2 regions of the Actinoalloteichus caeruleus genome follow, and region 1 is predicted to be linked to the other one. Evidence: riboswitches for the same ligand, from Rfam matches in the RefSeq annotation. Region 1 holds a riboswitch; the other holds the start of a gene.
What was found. Region 1 has a riboswitch for S-adenosylmethionine ahead of ACOJVX_RS17720 (aminotransferase class V-fold PLP-dependent enzyme). Riboswitches for the same ligand answer to the same signal wherever they lie in the genome.

Region 1 (7,503 bases):
CGGCGTGCGCGGAGGTCCAGGACTTCCTGGAGGTGCTCACCAACTGGTACGTGCGTCGGTCCCGCGACCGGTTCTGGGCCGGGTCCCAGGAGGCGGTGGACACCCTGCACACGGTGCTGGAGGTGACCTGCCGGGTCGTCGCCCCGCTGCTGCCGATGACCTCGGAGGCGGTGTGGCGCGGCCTCACCGGCGGCCGATCGGTGCACCTGACGGACTGGCCGGACGCGGACTCCCTGCCCTCGGATCCCGACCTGGTCGCGGCCATGGACCAGGTCCGGCAGGTGTGCTCCTCGGCCCTGGCCGTGCGGAAGGCGGCGCGGCGCCGGGTTCGTCTCCCGCTCGCCAGGCTGACCGCCGTGGTCGCCGACCCGGGGGCCTTGGCGCCCTTCGCCGACCTCATCAAGGACGAGGTCAACGTGAAGGAGGTCGAGCTCACCGACGACGGCAGCTCGTACGGTTCCTTCGAGCTCGCGGTCAACGCCAGGGTGGCCGGCCCCCGACTGGGCCGGGACGTGCAGAAGGTCATCCGCGCGGCCAAGGCGGGGGAGTGGCACGAGACCGAGGACGGCACGGTGGTCGTCGCCGGTGTGGAGCTGCTGCCGGGCGAGTACGAGCAGCGGCTGGCGAAGAACGTGGACGACGTCGAGTCCCTGCCGGGTAACGCGGGGCTGGTCGCCCTGGACACCGAGGTGACACCGGAACTGGCGGCCGAGGGCGTCGCCCGCGACCTGGTCCGCGTCGTGCAGCAGGCCCGCCGCGACGCGGGTCTCGACGTCTCGGACCGGATCGGGTTGGCGGTCGAGGTGCCGGCGGACCTGGTGGCGGCGGTGACCGCCCACGAGGAGTTCGTGCGGGGCGAGACCCTGGCGGTGTCGCTGTCCACCGCCATCGAGGAGGGTGCGCCCGCGCTCACCGGCACGGTGGGCGAGGGGACCTCCGTGCGGGTCTCCGTGACCAGGGTGTGAGCCCTCGGGCGCCGTCGCCGGTGGGAACGTGTCCCGCCCGGCGGCGCCCGGCGGGACCACCGACGAGGTCCCGGCCGCCGGGCCGGTGACCGACCGGCGCGGCAGTCGGGGCCGTCGTGGCCGTCCCGCTCCCGCCGGGACTGGGCGAACCGGTCGTCCGCCGCGCCATGGGCGCCCCCGCTCGGGCGTGGCGAGCGGTGCGGGTGGGCCGTGGTGGTCGTGCGGGGGGACGGACGGGCCGTCCCGCCCTCCCATGCCGGGAAGGGGAGCCGGTGGGGCGCGGTCCCCGGTGCGGGGCCGTCAGCCGAGGCCCGTCGACGAGGGGTCGCAGGCCCCGGCGGCCGCCTGCCCGGTGTGGTGGCCGCTCCCGTGAGCCGGGACGCGTCTGTCCCAGGGGCGGTCCCCGCCCCTGTTCCCGCACCGCCACCTCGGTGGCACCGGGCCGTCGCGTACCCACTGGTCGACGCGATCCATCAGGTCAGTTCTGGTTGAAACCAGCCCTCCGTCCCGTAGGTGCACGCACCGCGACCGCGCCGGTGATCCACCGACGCCATCCAGCCGTCGGTGTCGCCGTCCGCGCGGATCACCTCAGCTTCCGGTCAGGTCCGCCCCTCGGCCAGGGCCGGCGGGCTCGCGGTCGCCGGAGTCGGGTTCCTGCTGCTGCCCGTGGCGCCCAATCCCTTCTCCTACCCGACCCTGGCGATCGGGCTGGCCCTGTTGGGCGCTGGCGCGGGATCACTGGCCATCGCCTCGGCCATCATCATGTCCGGAACACCCCCGGAGAAGGCCGGCAACGCCGCCGCCATCGAGGAGACCGCCTACGACCTCGGCACCGTGCTCGGCGTCGCCGTGCTCGGCAGTCTGGCCTCAGTGTTCTACCGCGCCCAACTGGAAGTCGGGCTGGGGGAGGCCGATGTCGGGGGTGTTGACGCCGGTCCGGCCGGGGAGCCCCTCGCCGCGGTCCTGGAGCTGTCCTCGGAGTCCGGGGTGCCCGAGGTGGGTGCGGCTGGCGAGGGCGGCGTTCGGCGAGTCGCTGGCGACGGTGACCCTCCTGGCGGTGCCAGTCGTGGCCTGCCTCCTGGTGCCCCGGTCCCTGGACCTGACGAGACAGCGGCACTGATTGGGCGGCTCGCCCGCCGCGGGCCCACCAGCACCCCGACCGCGCTCGGCTCGCGTGTCGGGGCAGGGTGGTCGGTGCGGGCGGCCGGTCGGGACGCCCGGCGGAGGAGGTGGACGGTCGTGTTCCGTTTCGCGGTGCGTGTCAAACCCGGCGCGCGACGAACCGTCGTCGGGGGCAGGTGGGACGGGGTCCTGGGGCCGGCGTTGGTGGTGGCGGTGGCCGCCCCGGCGGTCGAGGGCAAGGCCAATGAGGCGCTCCGCCGCGCGGTGGCGGACGCGTTCGGTGTCCGCCGCCAAGCCGTGCGAGTGGACGCCGGGGAACGCGGTCGGGACAAGTGGCTGGTCGTCGACCTCGACGAGACCGCGGCCGAGGACCGCCTGCGCACCCTGCTGGAGGGCTGATGCCGGCGGCGACCGAGGAGGGGCGGACGACGGTGCCCGGGCGGGTCCAGCGCGGGGGTGGCTGTTCCGGTGGGTGCGGTCGGGCCGGCTCCCAGTGGCTGGGAGGCCCGCTGGACAGGTCGGGCGGCGGCGGTTAGGTTCTGCCGCAGGTCATGAGCGCCAGCGCCAAGCCCCGGCTCGCTGGCCGGCAACCCTCCTCCGCGGTGGGGTGCTCCGGGTGAGGACCAGGCCCGAGCCGTGTGGTGTCGGGCAAGCGCGGGGCCTACCACCGGGTCCCCCCTGGATCCGAGGAGGTCGTGCCATGTCGTCCGCACCCACCACCGCCCGCCCGTCCCGCCTCGCGCCCCCCGCGTCGGCCCTGCCGCCGGTGGTCGGTGCGGACCTGCGGGTCCCGCTGGTGACCGGCGGGGATGTCCCGTACGCGAACCTCGACCACGCGGCGAGCGCCCCCTGCCTCGAGGCGGTGCGGGACGCCGTCGACGCGGTCCTGCCCTGGTACGCGAGCGTCCACCGGGGAGCCGGGTTGCTGTCGCAGGCGTCGACGAGGATCTACGAGAACGCGCGGGCGACGGTGCGCCGGTTCGTCGACGCCCCGCCCGACCACGACGTCGTGTTCACCCGCAACACCACCGACGCGATGAACCTGGTCGCCGCCGTGTTGCCGGTGGGGACCGTGGTGGTCACCTTCGACACCGACCACCACGCGGCGCTGCTGCCCTGGGCCGGCCGCCGGGTGCGCCGCGTCCGCGCGCCGCGTACCCGGGGTGAGGCGGTGGCGGCGCTGGAGGCGGAGCTGTCCGGGCTGGTCGCCGACGGTGACCGGGTCGCCGTGGTGCTCACCGCCGCGTCGAACGTCACAGGTGAACTGTGGCCGGTGGCCGAGTTGGCCGAGGTCAGCCGTCGGCACGGAGCCCTGTCCGTCCTCGACGCCGCGCAGTGGGCGCCCCACCGGCCCGTGTCGGTGTCCGAGCTCGGGGTGGACTTCCTCGCCTTCTCCGGGCACAAGGCCTACGCGCCCTTCGGCTGCGGGGCGCTGACGGGGCCCGCGCGCCTGCTGCGGTCGGCGCCGCCGTACCTGCGGGGTGGAGGAGCGTCGGCCCTGGTGGAGTCCGTGGGAGCTGATCTGCGGGTGACCTGGGCGGCCGGTGTGGAGCGCCAGGAGGCCGGGACGCCGAACGTGGTGGGAGCGCACGCGCTCGCGGTGGCCTGCGAGACGCTGTCGGGGCACTGGCGGGGGGTGGCCGAGCACGAGGACCGGCTGGCGGGAGCACTGCGGGAGGGCGTCGCGGCCGTGCCGGGGGTGCGTCCGCTGCGGCTGTTCGACGATGCCACCCCCTCGGTGGGCGTCGTCAGCTTCGGCGTCGACGGGATCGACCCGGGGTTGCTGGCCGCCGCGCTGTCGGCGGAGTACGGGATCGGGGTGCGGGACGGGGCGTTCTGCGCGCACGTCGCGACCGAGCGCCTGCTGGCCCGGGCGGGGGTCGGTGGGGGACGCGCGGTGCGGGTCAGCGTGGGCCTGGGAGCCACCGAGGAGCACGTCGACCGCCTGCTCGCCGCGCTCCGGGCGGTGGTGGCCTCGGGGCCGGCCTGGTCCTATGCCCAGCGGGACGGGCGCTGGGTGCCAGTCCCGGACCCCCGGCGGTTGCCGGTCGGGCTCCTGGGGGACGGGCCCGCCTGAGCGCGGGTGGCCCCACCGAGCGGCCCGGGGCTGCCCGACCAGCGCCCGCTGGCCGGTGTCGACGCCTGTGACCAGCGTCGATGCCGGTAGGTCACAATGACTGGGTGACCGAGACCGGCCCTGCGGGGTCCAACGCCGACGACGATCCCGCCAACGCCGACGCGGGAGCCGTCGGCGGACCCAGCGGCCCCGCCGTGCCCCCTGGTGGGGGGTCGCCGAGACGACGGGTGGGCCTGCTCGCGGTGGTGGCCGGGGTGGCGTTCGCCCTCGACCTCGTCACCAAGGTCGTGGCCGTCGCCCAGCTGGAGGGGCGGGAGCCGGTGCGGCTGCTCGGTGGCGGTGTGTACCTGGTGCTGCTGCGCAACCCCGGCGCCGCCTTCTCGATGGCGACGGGCATGACGTGGCTGCTGACCCTGGTCGCCGTCGGCGTGGTCGTGGGTATCATCTGGATCGCGCCCCGGTTGCGCTCGGTGGGTTGGGCCCTGGGGTTGGGCCTCATGCTGGGCGGTGCGCTGGGCAACCTCGCGGACCGGATCTTCCGTTCCCCGGCGCCCCTGCACGGCCACGTCGTGGACTTCGTCTCGTTGTTCGCTCCTGACGGCAGCGTGTGGCCGGTGTTCAACGTCGCCGACTCCGCGCTGGTGGGCGGGGTGGCGCTGCTGGTGGTGCTGGCCGTGCTCGGCCGGGACTACGACGGGAGCACCGTCCGGGGGCGCGCCGACCAGGAGAAGACGACCACCGCCGAGGGAGACGACCAGCGATGAGCGACACCCGCACCTTTCCGGTGCCCGACGGACTCGACGGGATGCGGGTCGACGCCGGCCTGGCGAAGCTGCTCGGTCTGTCACGGACGGCCGTGGTCTCGATCGCCGAGTCCGGTGGCGTGGTGATCGACGGTGCTCCCGCGGGCAAGTCGGACCGGCTGGTGGCCGGTTCGTGGATGGAGGTCCAGCTCCCCCAGCCGGAGCGGCCGGTCGTGGCCGCACCCGAGCCGGTGCCGGGCTTGCGGATCCTCCACGAGGACGAGGACGTGGCTGTCGTCGACAAGCCGGTCGGGGTCGCCGTCCACCCGAGCCCGGGCTGGACCGGGCCGACGGTCCTGGCGGGGCTGGCGGCGATGGGGTTGCGGATCGCGACGTCCGGTGCCGCCGAGAGGCAGGGGGTGGTGCACCGGCTCGACGTGGGCACCACCGGGGTGATGGTGGTCGCCAAGAGCGAGACCGCGTACTCGACCCTGAAGCGGGCGTTCAAGGAGCGGACGGTCTCCAAGATCTACCACGCGGTGGTCCAGGGTCACCCTGATCCGACCAACGGCACCATCGACGCCCCGATCGACCGGCATCCCCGGCACGACTACAAGTTCGCGGTGGTGGCGGGGGGCAAGCCCAGCGTCACCCACTACGAGGTGGTGGAGGCCTTCCGGGCCGCCTCGTTGGCCGAGGTGCGGCTGGAGACCGGGCGGACGCACCAGATCCGGGTGCACTTCGCCGCGCTGCGGCACCCCTGCGCCGGTGACCTCACCTACGGTGCCGACCCCACCCTCGCCCAGCGGCTGGGGCTGACGCGGCAGTGGCTGCACGCCAGGCGGCTCGGGTTCGACCACCCGGGCACGGGGGAGTGGGTGGAGTTCACCAGCGAGTACCCGGACGACCTCGCCGAGGCGTTGCGGCGGCTGCGTTCGGAGAGTTGACCGCCGGGCGGTGGTCCCCTGGCGCGGGCTGTCCCGGCCCGGGCCCAGCCGGTCGGGCGTGTGCCGACGCAACGGGTCGGCCACGACCTCGGGACGAAGTGACCGGAATGGGTGGATCATGCGCCGTCACCGTCTAGCGTGGTGGGGACGGCTGTGAGCCCGAACGGGACCGACTGGGGAGACGTCGTGCGGCAAGGACGAGACGAGCAGTACATCGAGGCGGGACGCGGAAGGCTGGCGGGGCCGGAGGAACCGCCCACCCCGCCGATGGGGTTCGCGCTGCCACCGGTGGCCGTGGGGGCCTCGGCCGGCGGCGCGTCGATGGCCGGGGGCGGTCGGCGGGACCCCTTCGACCCGCCGACCGAGCCGACCCCGCGACCGCTGGTGGACCAGACGGCGGCTGGCCAGGCGGCGCCGGCGGTGATCGGGGCCGAGGCGCCCGAGTCGGTCGAGGGCGAGACCCGGGACTGGCCGACGTTCAGCCGGAGCCGTGACGACGACCGGGAGGAGCCCGACGGCAGGGCTGGCTGGGTCGGCCGCATGTTCGGCCGCCGCGACGCCTGACCGGGCGGAGCTTCGCCGGCGTCACCCTCCGGGGCCGGCGCCGCGCGGGCGGCCCGCTCAGTCCTCGTCGACGGTCCAGGTCAGGGTGCGGTGGTCGGGGTCGGGTCCGGGGCTCCAGCGGACGGAGGTGACCCGGGTGCTGTCGGGCAGCACGTACACCGAGTGGCCGCCGGCGGTCTCCCCGGGTCCCACTCCGATGCGGTAGGCGGGCCGGGAGGACAGGGACACGGGGGCCTTCGACACCGGTTGGTCGTCCTCGGTCACCAGGACGAGGTACAGGTCGGGCAGGGCCGCGAACGGCAGGGGGCCCTGGTTGGTGATCTCGGTGTGGACGACGACGGCGCGTTCGCCCTCCTGGAGGGTGTACCCGGCTGCCTCGAACAGGAAGTTCGCCGGGTCGACGACCTCCAGGAGCTGGATGCGGACGCGTTCGCCCTCGACGCCGTGCGTCTCCAGGGCCGTCCCGACCTGACCGGCCCGGGGTGGGGTGGGGGTGGCAGCCGGAGGGCCGTCCCCTCTCGCCCACGACGCCGACTGCGGTGGACCCCACACGCTGGCGGGATCCGAGGGCGCCCCCTCCTGCGCGGCCGGAGCCGGGTGCGGGGGCGCGGCCGGGCCTGGCGGCGGTGCGGGGAACGGGCCGCTGGGTGGCGCCTGCCCCGGCGGTGGGAAGCCGGGTGCCGGGTGCGGGTAGGGACCGCTGGCCGCGCCGGGGTGGTGCGCCGGGGGGTAGGCCCCGCTGGCGCTGCCCGGCGGGGGGTAGGGGCCGCTACCGCTGCCCGGGGGAGGGTAGGAGCCGCTGGGCGTGCCGTGCACCGGGTAGCCGGGCGGGGCTGGCGCCGGGTAGCCCGGTGGCGGGCCGGGCGGGTAGGACTGGTACTGGTGCTGCGCCCAGGCTCCGGCCGCCATCAACACGTTGCGGATGGCCTGTTGGTCGCACTCCACCCCGACCACCAGGGGGAGGCCGGCGGCGGACAGGGCCGCCAGGCGGGCGGCCACCTCCCGCACGTCCATGCCCAACCGGTGCGCCATGTCGGTGACGGACGCGCGACCGGCCTCGGCGATCAACGCGAGTAACCGGGTGT
Region 2 (7,503 bases), 2.8 Mb from region 1:
CATGACCGAGCGGAGCGATCAGCCGGCACCGCCAAACCAGCGGTCCAGGCTGCTGGCCATCTACCTGAACGACCACCTCGCCGGGGCGACCGCCGCCGTGGAGCTGGCCCGGCGGCTGGCGAAGGCCGAGGTGTCCTCCCCCGACGGACCGGAACTGGACCGGCTGGCCGACGAGATGGCGGAGGACCGCGCTCGGTTGGCGGACGCCATGCGACTGCTGGGCGCGGAGGTCGCGCACTACAAGACCTGGGCGCTGTGGGCCGCCGAGAAGGCGGGCCGGTTGAAGCTCAACGGGCAGCTGCGCGGGCGCTCGCCGTTGAGCACGGTGGTGGAACTGGAAGGTCTGCTGCTGGTGGTGACGTCCCTGGCGAGCGCGTGGCGGACGTTGCGCGCGGTGGCCGAGGACGCGGGTCCGGCCGGGGCGGGGCCCGGGACGGAGCGACTCGACGCGCTGCTGCGGCGGTCGCTCGACCAGGCGGCGCGGCTGGAGCGGCTGCGCGAGGCCGCGGTCACCCGGGTGTTCGGCACGGCCACGGCCCAGGAACGGCGGCGGTAGGCGCGGCCGGCACCGTTCCCGCCCCCCGGGACGGGCACGGGAATGCGGCGGGCTCCCCGGGGCGTTGTCCCGGGGCACCGCCCGACGGGTCCGTGAGTGGCCCGGGCGTCCCGCCCGCCTCCGGGTGACGCGGCGACGTCCCGCGATCACGGCGGGTGGCGCCGCCGGGAGGCGTCGCTCACAGCCGCCACCCACCCCCCCGCCCCGTCTGCTGTGGTGGACCCGAACTCGGGTGCCCCGCAGGTCGGGGACGCCCGTCGTTCCGCCTGGAAGGAGCCGCATGACCGACCGCGCCGACACGGCCTCCGAACACCCGCGACGCACCGGCCCGACCACGGACCCCACCGAGGTGGAACGCCTGCTCCGGCAGGGCCCGTTCCACGAGTGGCTGGGGCTCCGGGTGCTGTCGGTGGGCGAGGACCGGATCGAGTTGGCCTTCGCCTGGCGGCCCGAGTGGGTCGCCGACCCGGACGCCGGCTACACGCACGGCGGCATCCTGGCCACCATCGTCGACCTCACGGCCGACTGGGCGCTGGTGTCCCGCCTCGGGCGGGGCGTCCCGACCGTGGACATGCGGGTGGACTACCACCGGGCGGCGTCGCGGGGCGAGGACCTCACCGCCGTCGGCGAGGTGATCCGCTTCGGCAGGACCTTGGCCGTGGCGGAGGCCCGCGTGCACGACGGCCAAGGGCGGCTTGTCGCCAGTGGACGCGGCCTCTACCACACCGCGAGCGCCAGCTCCTGACGAGCGGGACCGACGCCGCTCGAGGGGACGGCCGAAGGCGGCCGGCACCCGTGAGCGGCGTCATAGAAAGTTGTTGGATCAAGCATCTCGTGGCTAGTGTCGTTGGTGGTCACGAGTGCCAGCGCCAAGCCCCGGCTCGCTGGCCGGCAACCCTCCGCCGCGGTGGGGTGCCCCGGGTGAGCGACCAGGTCACCCGAGCAGTCGTGGCAAGTGCGGACCAGGGCGGAAGCGCCCGGCCAGTGGAGGAACGGATGAAGCACTCGGACCCGCGGGCGATCGCCGCCGCGACGGTCGGGGACCTCCTCTACGGCCGCATCTACGTGGACTTCGGTCTCGTCTGCAGCTCCCTGAGGTAGAGCCGCCACCGACGGACCCCGTCGGTGGCGTCTCCCGGGCCGTCACAGCGCCGGGAGGCGATGGTGCACCCAGCTGACCCCGACGGCCGCCCTGGAGCCCCACCATGTCCGGTGACAACGCCACCCCGTTCGCTCTTCGACTGCCCTCCCCGCTGCCCGGGCCCGTGGTGCTCGACCACCTCGTGCTCGCGGTCGCCGACCTGCCCTCGGCCACCGAGTACCTCCGGTCGCTGGGCTTCGACGCCCGGCCCGGCGGCCGGCACCCGGGGCACGGCACCGAGAACGCCCTGGTCGTGCTCGACGGGCAGTACCTGGAGCTGATCTCCGTCACCGACCCGGAGGAGGCCTCCGCGAGCGAGCTGGGCCGGAGCACGGTCCGCGCGTTGTCCCGCGACGGCGGCGGCTGGGTCGGGTACGCGCTGCGGCTGCCCCCCAACACCCCCGTGGACGGTGGGTCGCTGGCCGCCCCGGAGCGCGCGGAGCCGCACCGGCTGTCGATGAGCCGCACCACCCCGGGCGGTGAGCGGGTGTCCTGGGAGCTGTTCTTCCCCGAGCGTGTCGGGATGGACGGCCCCTACCCGTTCCTCATCCGGTGGGACGGAGCCTCACCCACCAGCGGCGAACCACCCGAGCACCCCAACGCGGTGCACGGCGTCGGCGAGCTGACCATCGGCATGCCGGGACCGGGCTCGGCCCCGGCCCGCTGGTACGCCGACTCGCTGCCCCGGTTGACGGGGGCACCGGCCCACACCGTCGAGGACGCCTCGGCGCACCGGAGCGTTGGACTCGCCTCGGTCGAGCTGACCAGCACCGACCTCGGCAGGACTCGGCGGGCGCTGGCCTCGGCCGGTGCGGCGTGGCGGGCCGTCGAAGCCGACCCGGCCTCCCCCGCCGTCCTGCTCACCCTCCCACCGGCCCTCTTCGGCGAGCACACCCGGTTGACGATCCGCCAGCCGGCGCCGTCCCGGGACCGCTGACCCCGGCCCGGGCACCCGACCACCCACCACGCCCCTCCGGCGTGACGCCCTTCGAGAGGTTCCAGATGACGATGCGACCACAGCGCCACCCCCGTTCGGGCCGTGCCCGGCTGGGTATCGCCGGCGTTCTCGCGACGGCCCTGCTCGCGGCGGCCTGCGGCGGCGGGGACACGGCCGGGGACGGCGACGGCCCGACCTCCCTGTCGGTGGCCACCATCCCCACCCCGGACGCCGCCTCCATCTACCTCGCCGAGGAACAGGGCTTCTTCGAGGAGGAGGACCTGGACGTCGACATCACGTTGGCGGACAGCGGCGGGGCGATCATCCCCGGCGTCGTCCGAGGCGACTACCAGTTCGGGCACTCCAACACCGTGTCGCTGGCCGTCGCCGCCGGCGAGGGGCTGCCGCTCCAGGCCGTCACCAACACCACCGGGACGGGGAGCGACCCGGACCAGGACATCTCCCGGATCCTGGTGGCCGGTGACAGCCCCATCCAGGACGCGGCGGACCTGGCGGGCACGACGATCGCGGTCAACGGGCTGAACAACATCGGCGAGGTGACGATCAAGGCCGCGTTGGAGAACAGGGGTGTGGACGTCTCCGGCCTCGACTTCGTCGAGATGCCCTACCCGGACATGAACGCGGCCCTGTTCGCCGGCGAGGTCGACGCCATCTGGCAGCTGGAACCGCACCTGAGCCTGGCAGAGGAGGACGGCGCCCGCCCGGTGCTGTCCAACTTCGTGGAGGCCACGCCCGACGCCCAACTGGGCTACCTGGTGACGAACCGGCAGTACGCCGCCGAGAACACCGAGGTCATCGAGAGGTTCTCCCGGGCGATGGACCGGGCCAAGGAGTTCGCCACCGACAACCCGGACGAGACGAGGCGGGTCCTGACCGAAAGCCTCGGCATCCCGGCCGAACAGGCCCAGGACATGCTGCTCCCGGTGTTCCAGCCGGGCATGGACGTGGACTCGCTGCGCACCTACCTGGAGCTGACCGAGCGGTACGGGCTGATCAGTGAGCAGCCCAACGCCGACGACCTGGTGGCCCCGGGCGCCAACACCTCGGAAACGGGCCGATGACACCACCCACGACCACCACCCGCCCCGAGCACGCGGGCCCCGGCACCCGCGACGGGCGGTCGGGACGACCCCGGCTGCCCGGCGCGGCGCTGCCCGCGGTGACGGTGCTCGGCGTGCTCCTGCTCGCCGAGCTGGTCTCGCGGCTCGGAGTGCTGCCCACGCGCTACTTCCCACCGGCCAGCGAGATGTTCGTCGCCCTCGCCGGGCAGGTCGTCGACCCCTCGTTCTGGGTGTCGGTCGGCCAGACGCTCCAGGGCTGGGGCGCCGGGCTGGGCATCGCCGTGTTGTTGGCGGTGCCGGTGGGGCTGGCGCTGGGGACGGTTCCCCTGCTGTACACGGCGGTCCGGCCGATCGTGGAGTTCCTCCGGCCGATCCCGTCGGTGGCCCTGATCCCGCTCGTCGTGCTCGCGATCGGCACGGGCGCGGCCAGCAAGGTGTTCCTCGCGGCCTTCGCGGCCTTCTGGCAGCTGCTGATCCCGGTGATCTACGGCGTCCGCGACACCGACCCGGTGGCCCGGGACACCGGGCGGGCGTTCCGGCTGGGCCGGTTCGGCGTGCTGCGGTGGATCGTGCTGCCGGCGGCGGTGCCCTACCTGGCCACGGGCCTGCGGATCGCGTCGGCGACGGCGTTGATCCTGGCGGTCACGGCGGAACTCGTCATCGGCGTCCCCGGGCTGGGCGGCGCGATCAACCTCGCTCGCTCCGCGGGCGCCCCCGACCGCATGTACGCGCTCATCATCGCCACCGGCCTGCTCGGCTGGGGCCTGAACGCGGCGTTCCGCGCCGTGGAGCGCCGGGTGCTGCACTGGCATCCCTCCCACCGGGAGGCCGTCGCGTGACCGGCCGGTGGGTGCGGGTGCTACTGCCCGTGGTGACGACGGCGGCGGTGCTGGCCGCGTGGTGGTTCGGCTCGCTGGGCACCGAGTCCTACTACTTCCCGTCGCTGCGGGACATCATGGACCGCTTCGTCGAGGTGTGGCTGTTCGACCGGTTCGTCACCGACGCCGTGCCCAGCCTGTGGCGGCTGGGCGCCGGTTTCGGCATCGCGGTCGTCGCCGGGGTGGGGCTGGGCCTGCTGCTGGGGCTGTCCGCGTCGTGGCGGCGCGCCACGGAGCCGATCGTGGAGTTCCTGCGCGCGATCCCGGCGACCGCCCTGTTGCCGTTCGCGCTGCTGGTCTTCGGCATCGGCGACCTGATGAAGGTCGCGATCATCGCGTTGGTGTGCCTGTGGCCGGTGTTGCTCAACACCATCGACGGGGTGCGCGGCCTGGACCACACGTTGGCGGACACCGCCCGGATGTACCAGGTCAGCGGGGCCAGGAGGCTGCTGTCGGTGGTCCTGCCCTCGGCGGCCCCGCAGATCATGGCCGGTGCCAGGACCAGCCTGTCGCTGGCCCTGATCCTGATGGTCACCAGCGAGATGGTGGCGAGCACCAGCGGCATCGGCTTCTTCGTGCTCGACGCCCAGCGCGGCTTCCGCATCCTCGACATGTGGACGGGCATCATCCTGCTCGGCGTGCTGGGCTACCTGGTCAACCTGGTGTTCACCCTGGTCGAGCGGCGGCTGCTGCGGTGGCACGCCGGCGCCCGTGCCGACACCGCCTCGGCCCGCTGAGGCCACGGCGGAGGAAGGGAGTTTCTCGTGCTCGAACTGCGTTCGGTGAGCAAGACCTACGGCTCGGGTGCCGGGGCGACACCGGCCATCGGCGAGGTCAGCCTCACCGTCCGACCCGGTGAGTTCCTGACCGTGGTGGGCCCCTCCGGCTGCGGGAAGACCACGCTGCTGAAGTGCATGACGGGACTGCTGCGCCCCACCTCGGGCGAGGTCCTGTTGGACGGCCGGCCGGTGACGGGACCACCGGCGGACATGGCCCTCGTGTTCCAGGAGTACGGCCGGTCCCTGATGCCGTGGTCGACCGTCCGGAAGAACATCATGCTGCCGCTGCGGGCCCGGCGGGTCCCCAGGGCCGAGCGCGAGCGTCGCGCCGACGAGGCCCTGGCCGAGGTGGGGTTGGCCGGCTTCGGCGACCACTACCCCTGGCAGCTGTCCGGCGGCATGCAGCAGCGGGTGGCGATCGCCCGGGCGCTGGCCTACCGGCCGAAGATCCTGGTGATGGACGAGCCGTTCGCCTCGGTCGACGCCCAGACCAGGGCCGACCTGGAGGACCTCGTCCTCCGGATCCGGGAGGCGCACGACATCACCATCGTGTTCGTCACCCACGACATCGACGAGTCGGTGTACCTGAGCGACCGGATCGCGGTGCTGGGCCCCTCCCCCACCTCGGTGCGGGAGCTGGTCGAGGTCGACCTGCCCTCGCCACGCGACCAGGTCGCCACCAAGCGGCTCGCCGAGTTCGGGGAGCTGCGGACGCACGTGTACCGGCGCATCCGCCGGGACGAGGCGGGTAGCCCCCCGGGAGTGGCGTCGACAGCGGCGCCCGCGGCGGGATCCGCCGGGGAGGACGCGGAGCGGGTCGGCTCCGCCTCCTGAGATGAGGGGCGGGCCCGCCGCGTGGCGGACCCGCACCAGACCTGTTGAATATCGCACGACGAGGAACGGAGAACGTCGGATGAAGGCGGCTTTGATCGTGGACCGGGGTGGCCCGGAGTGCCGGGTCGTGCGGGAGCACCCGGCCCCGGAGCCCGGCCCGGGTGAGGCGCTGATCCGCGTCCGCGCCTGCGGCCTGAACCACCTGGACGTCTTCGTCCGCAACGGCACGGCGGGCGGGCAGCTGCCGTTGCCGCACATCTCGGGTGGGGACATCGCCGGCGAGGTCGCCGGTTACGGCCCGGACACCACCGGTCCGGCCGAGGGCACCCGCGTGCTGGTCGACCCGCTGGTGCACGGCAAGGCGTTGGGCGAGGACCTGCCCGGCGGCCTCGCCGAGTACGCGGTGGTCCCGGCGGCGAACCTGCTCCCGCTGCCCGACGGGGTGAGCTTCGAGCAGGCCGCGGCGCTGCCGATCGCCTACGGCACCGCCCAGCGGATGATCGTGACCAGGGCGAAGCTCCAGCCGGGGGAGACGGTCGCCGTGCTGGGCGCCGCCGGTGGCGTTGGCACCGGCGTGGTGCTGATCGCCAAGGCGATCGGCGCTCGGGTGATCGCCTGCGCCAGTTCGCGGGAGAAGCTGGACCGGCTCGCCGAGCTGGGGGCGGACGTGCTGATCAACTCCCGCGAGGAGGACTTCAGCGCCCGCATCTGGCGGGAGACCGGCAAGCGCGGGGTCGACGTGATGGTCGACTACACGGGGGCGGACACCTGGGCCGGTTCGATCCGCGCCACCCGTCCCGGTGGTCGCGTGGTGACCTGCGGCGCGACCAGCGGGTACGAGGTCAGCCAGTTCCAGCCCTACGTGTGGGTCCGCGAACTGGACATCCTGGGCAGCAACGCGTGGAGCAGGGCCGACCTCCAGGGCCTGCTGGACTCCGTGGCCGCCGGGACCCTGGACCCCGTCATCGACTCGGTCCTGCCGTTGGACCGGGTGTCCGAGGCGGAGCGGCTGCTGGAGGAACGGCTCGTCTTCGGCAAGGTCATCGTCACGCCGTGACCCACGGGCGGACAGGTCCTGGTTCACCGGTCCCGGCCACTCGGTCGGTCACCACTCCTGGGGAGGGAGGTGCGGCGCCCCGCCCGGCGGCGGGCGCGCCGACCACGCGATGAAGGGCACACGGGACACCGGTGACCCCCGGGCCGCGCTGAGCGGGCGGCCGGCCGCCGTCGAGCACAACCTCGGTTGGCGCCTGATGTCGGACGCCGTGCTGTCGACGCCGGACGCGGTGGCCGTCG

Region 2: another riboswitch for S-adenosylmethionine. It lies ahead of ACOJVX_RS07105 (VOC family protein); the one in region 1 lies ahead of ACOJVX_RS17720 (aminotransferase class V-fold PLP-dependent enzyme).

The regions. Positions count from the first base shown of each region.
Region 1 is NZ_CP186005.1:4,399,740-4,407,242, reverse strand. It holds gene ileS (isoleucine--tRNA ligase) at 1-965, shown strand, start outside; partial or broken gene ACOJVX_RS17730 (MFS transporter) at 1,644-1,857, shown strand; gene ACOJVX_RS17725 (DUF167 domain-containing protein) at 2,205-2,486, shown strand; SAM riboswitch class IV at 2,635-2,748, shown strand; gene ACOJVX_RS17720 (aminotransferase class V-fold PLP-dependent enzyme) at 2,788-4,164, shown strand; gene lspA (signal peptidase II) at 4,269-4,928, shown strand; gene ACOJVX_RS17710 (RluA family pseudouridine synthase) at 4,925-5,854, shown strand; gene ACOJVX_RS17705 (hypothetical protein) at 6,041-6,418, shown strand; gene ACOJVX_RS17700 (AsnC family protein) at 6,476-7,503, opposite strand, start outside.
Region 2 is NZ_CP186005.1:1,560,409-1,567,911, reverse strand. It holds gene ACOJVX_RS07115 (hypothetical protein) at 2-556, shown strand; gene ACOJVX_RS07110 (PaaI family thioesterase) at 837-1,301, shown strand; SAM riboswitch class IV at 1,409-1,520, shown strand; gene ACOJVX_RS07105 (VOC family protein) at 1,762-2,634, shown strand; gene ACOJVX_RS07100 (ABC transporter substrate-binding protein) at 2,700-3,716, shown strand; gene ACOJVX_RS07095 (ABC transporter permease) at 3,713-4,555, shown strand; gene ACOJVX_RS07090 (ABC transporter permease) at 4,552-5,331, shown strand; gene ACOJVX_RS07085 (ABC transporter ATP-binding protein) at 5,359-6,207, shown strand; gene ACOJVX_RS07080 (zinc-binding dehydrogenase) at 6,287-7,264, shown strand; gene ACOJVX_RS07075 (class I adenylate-forming enzyme family protein) at 7,374-7,503, shown strand, end outside.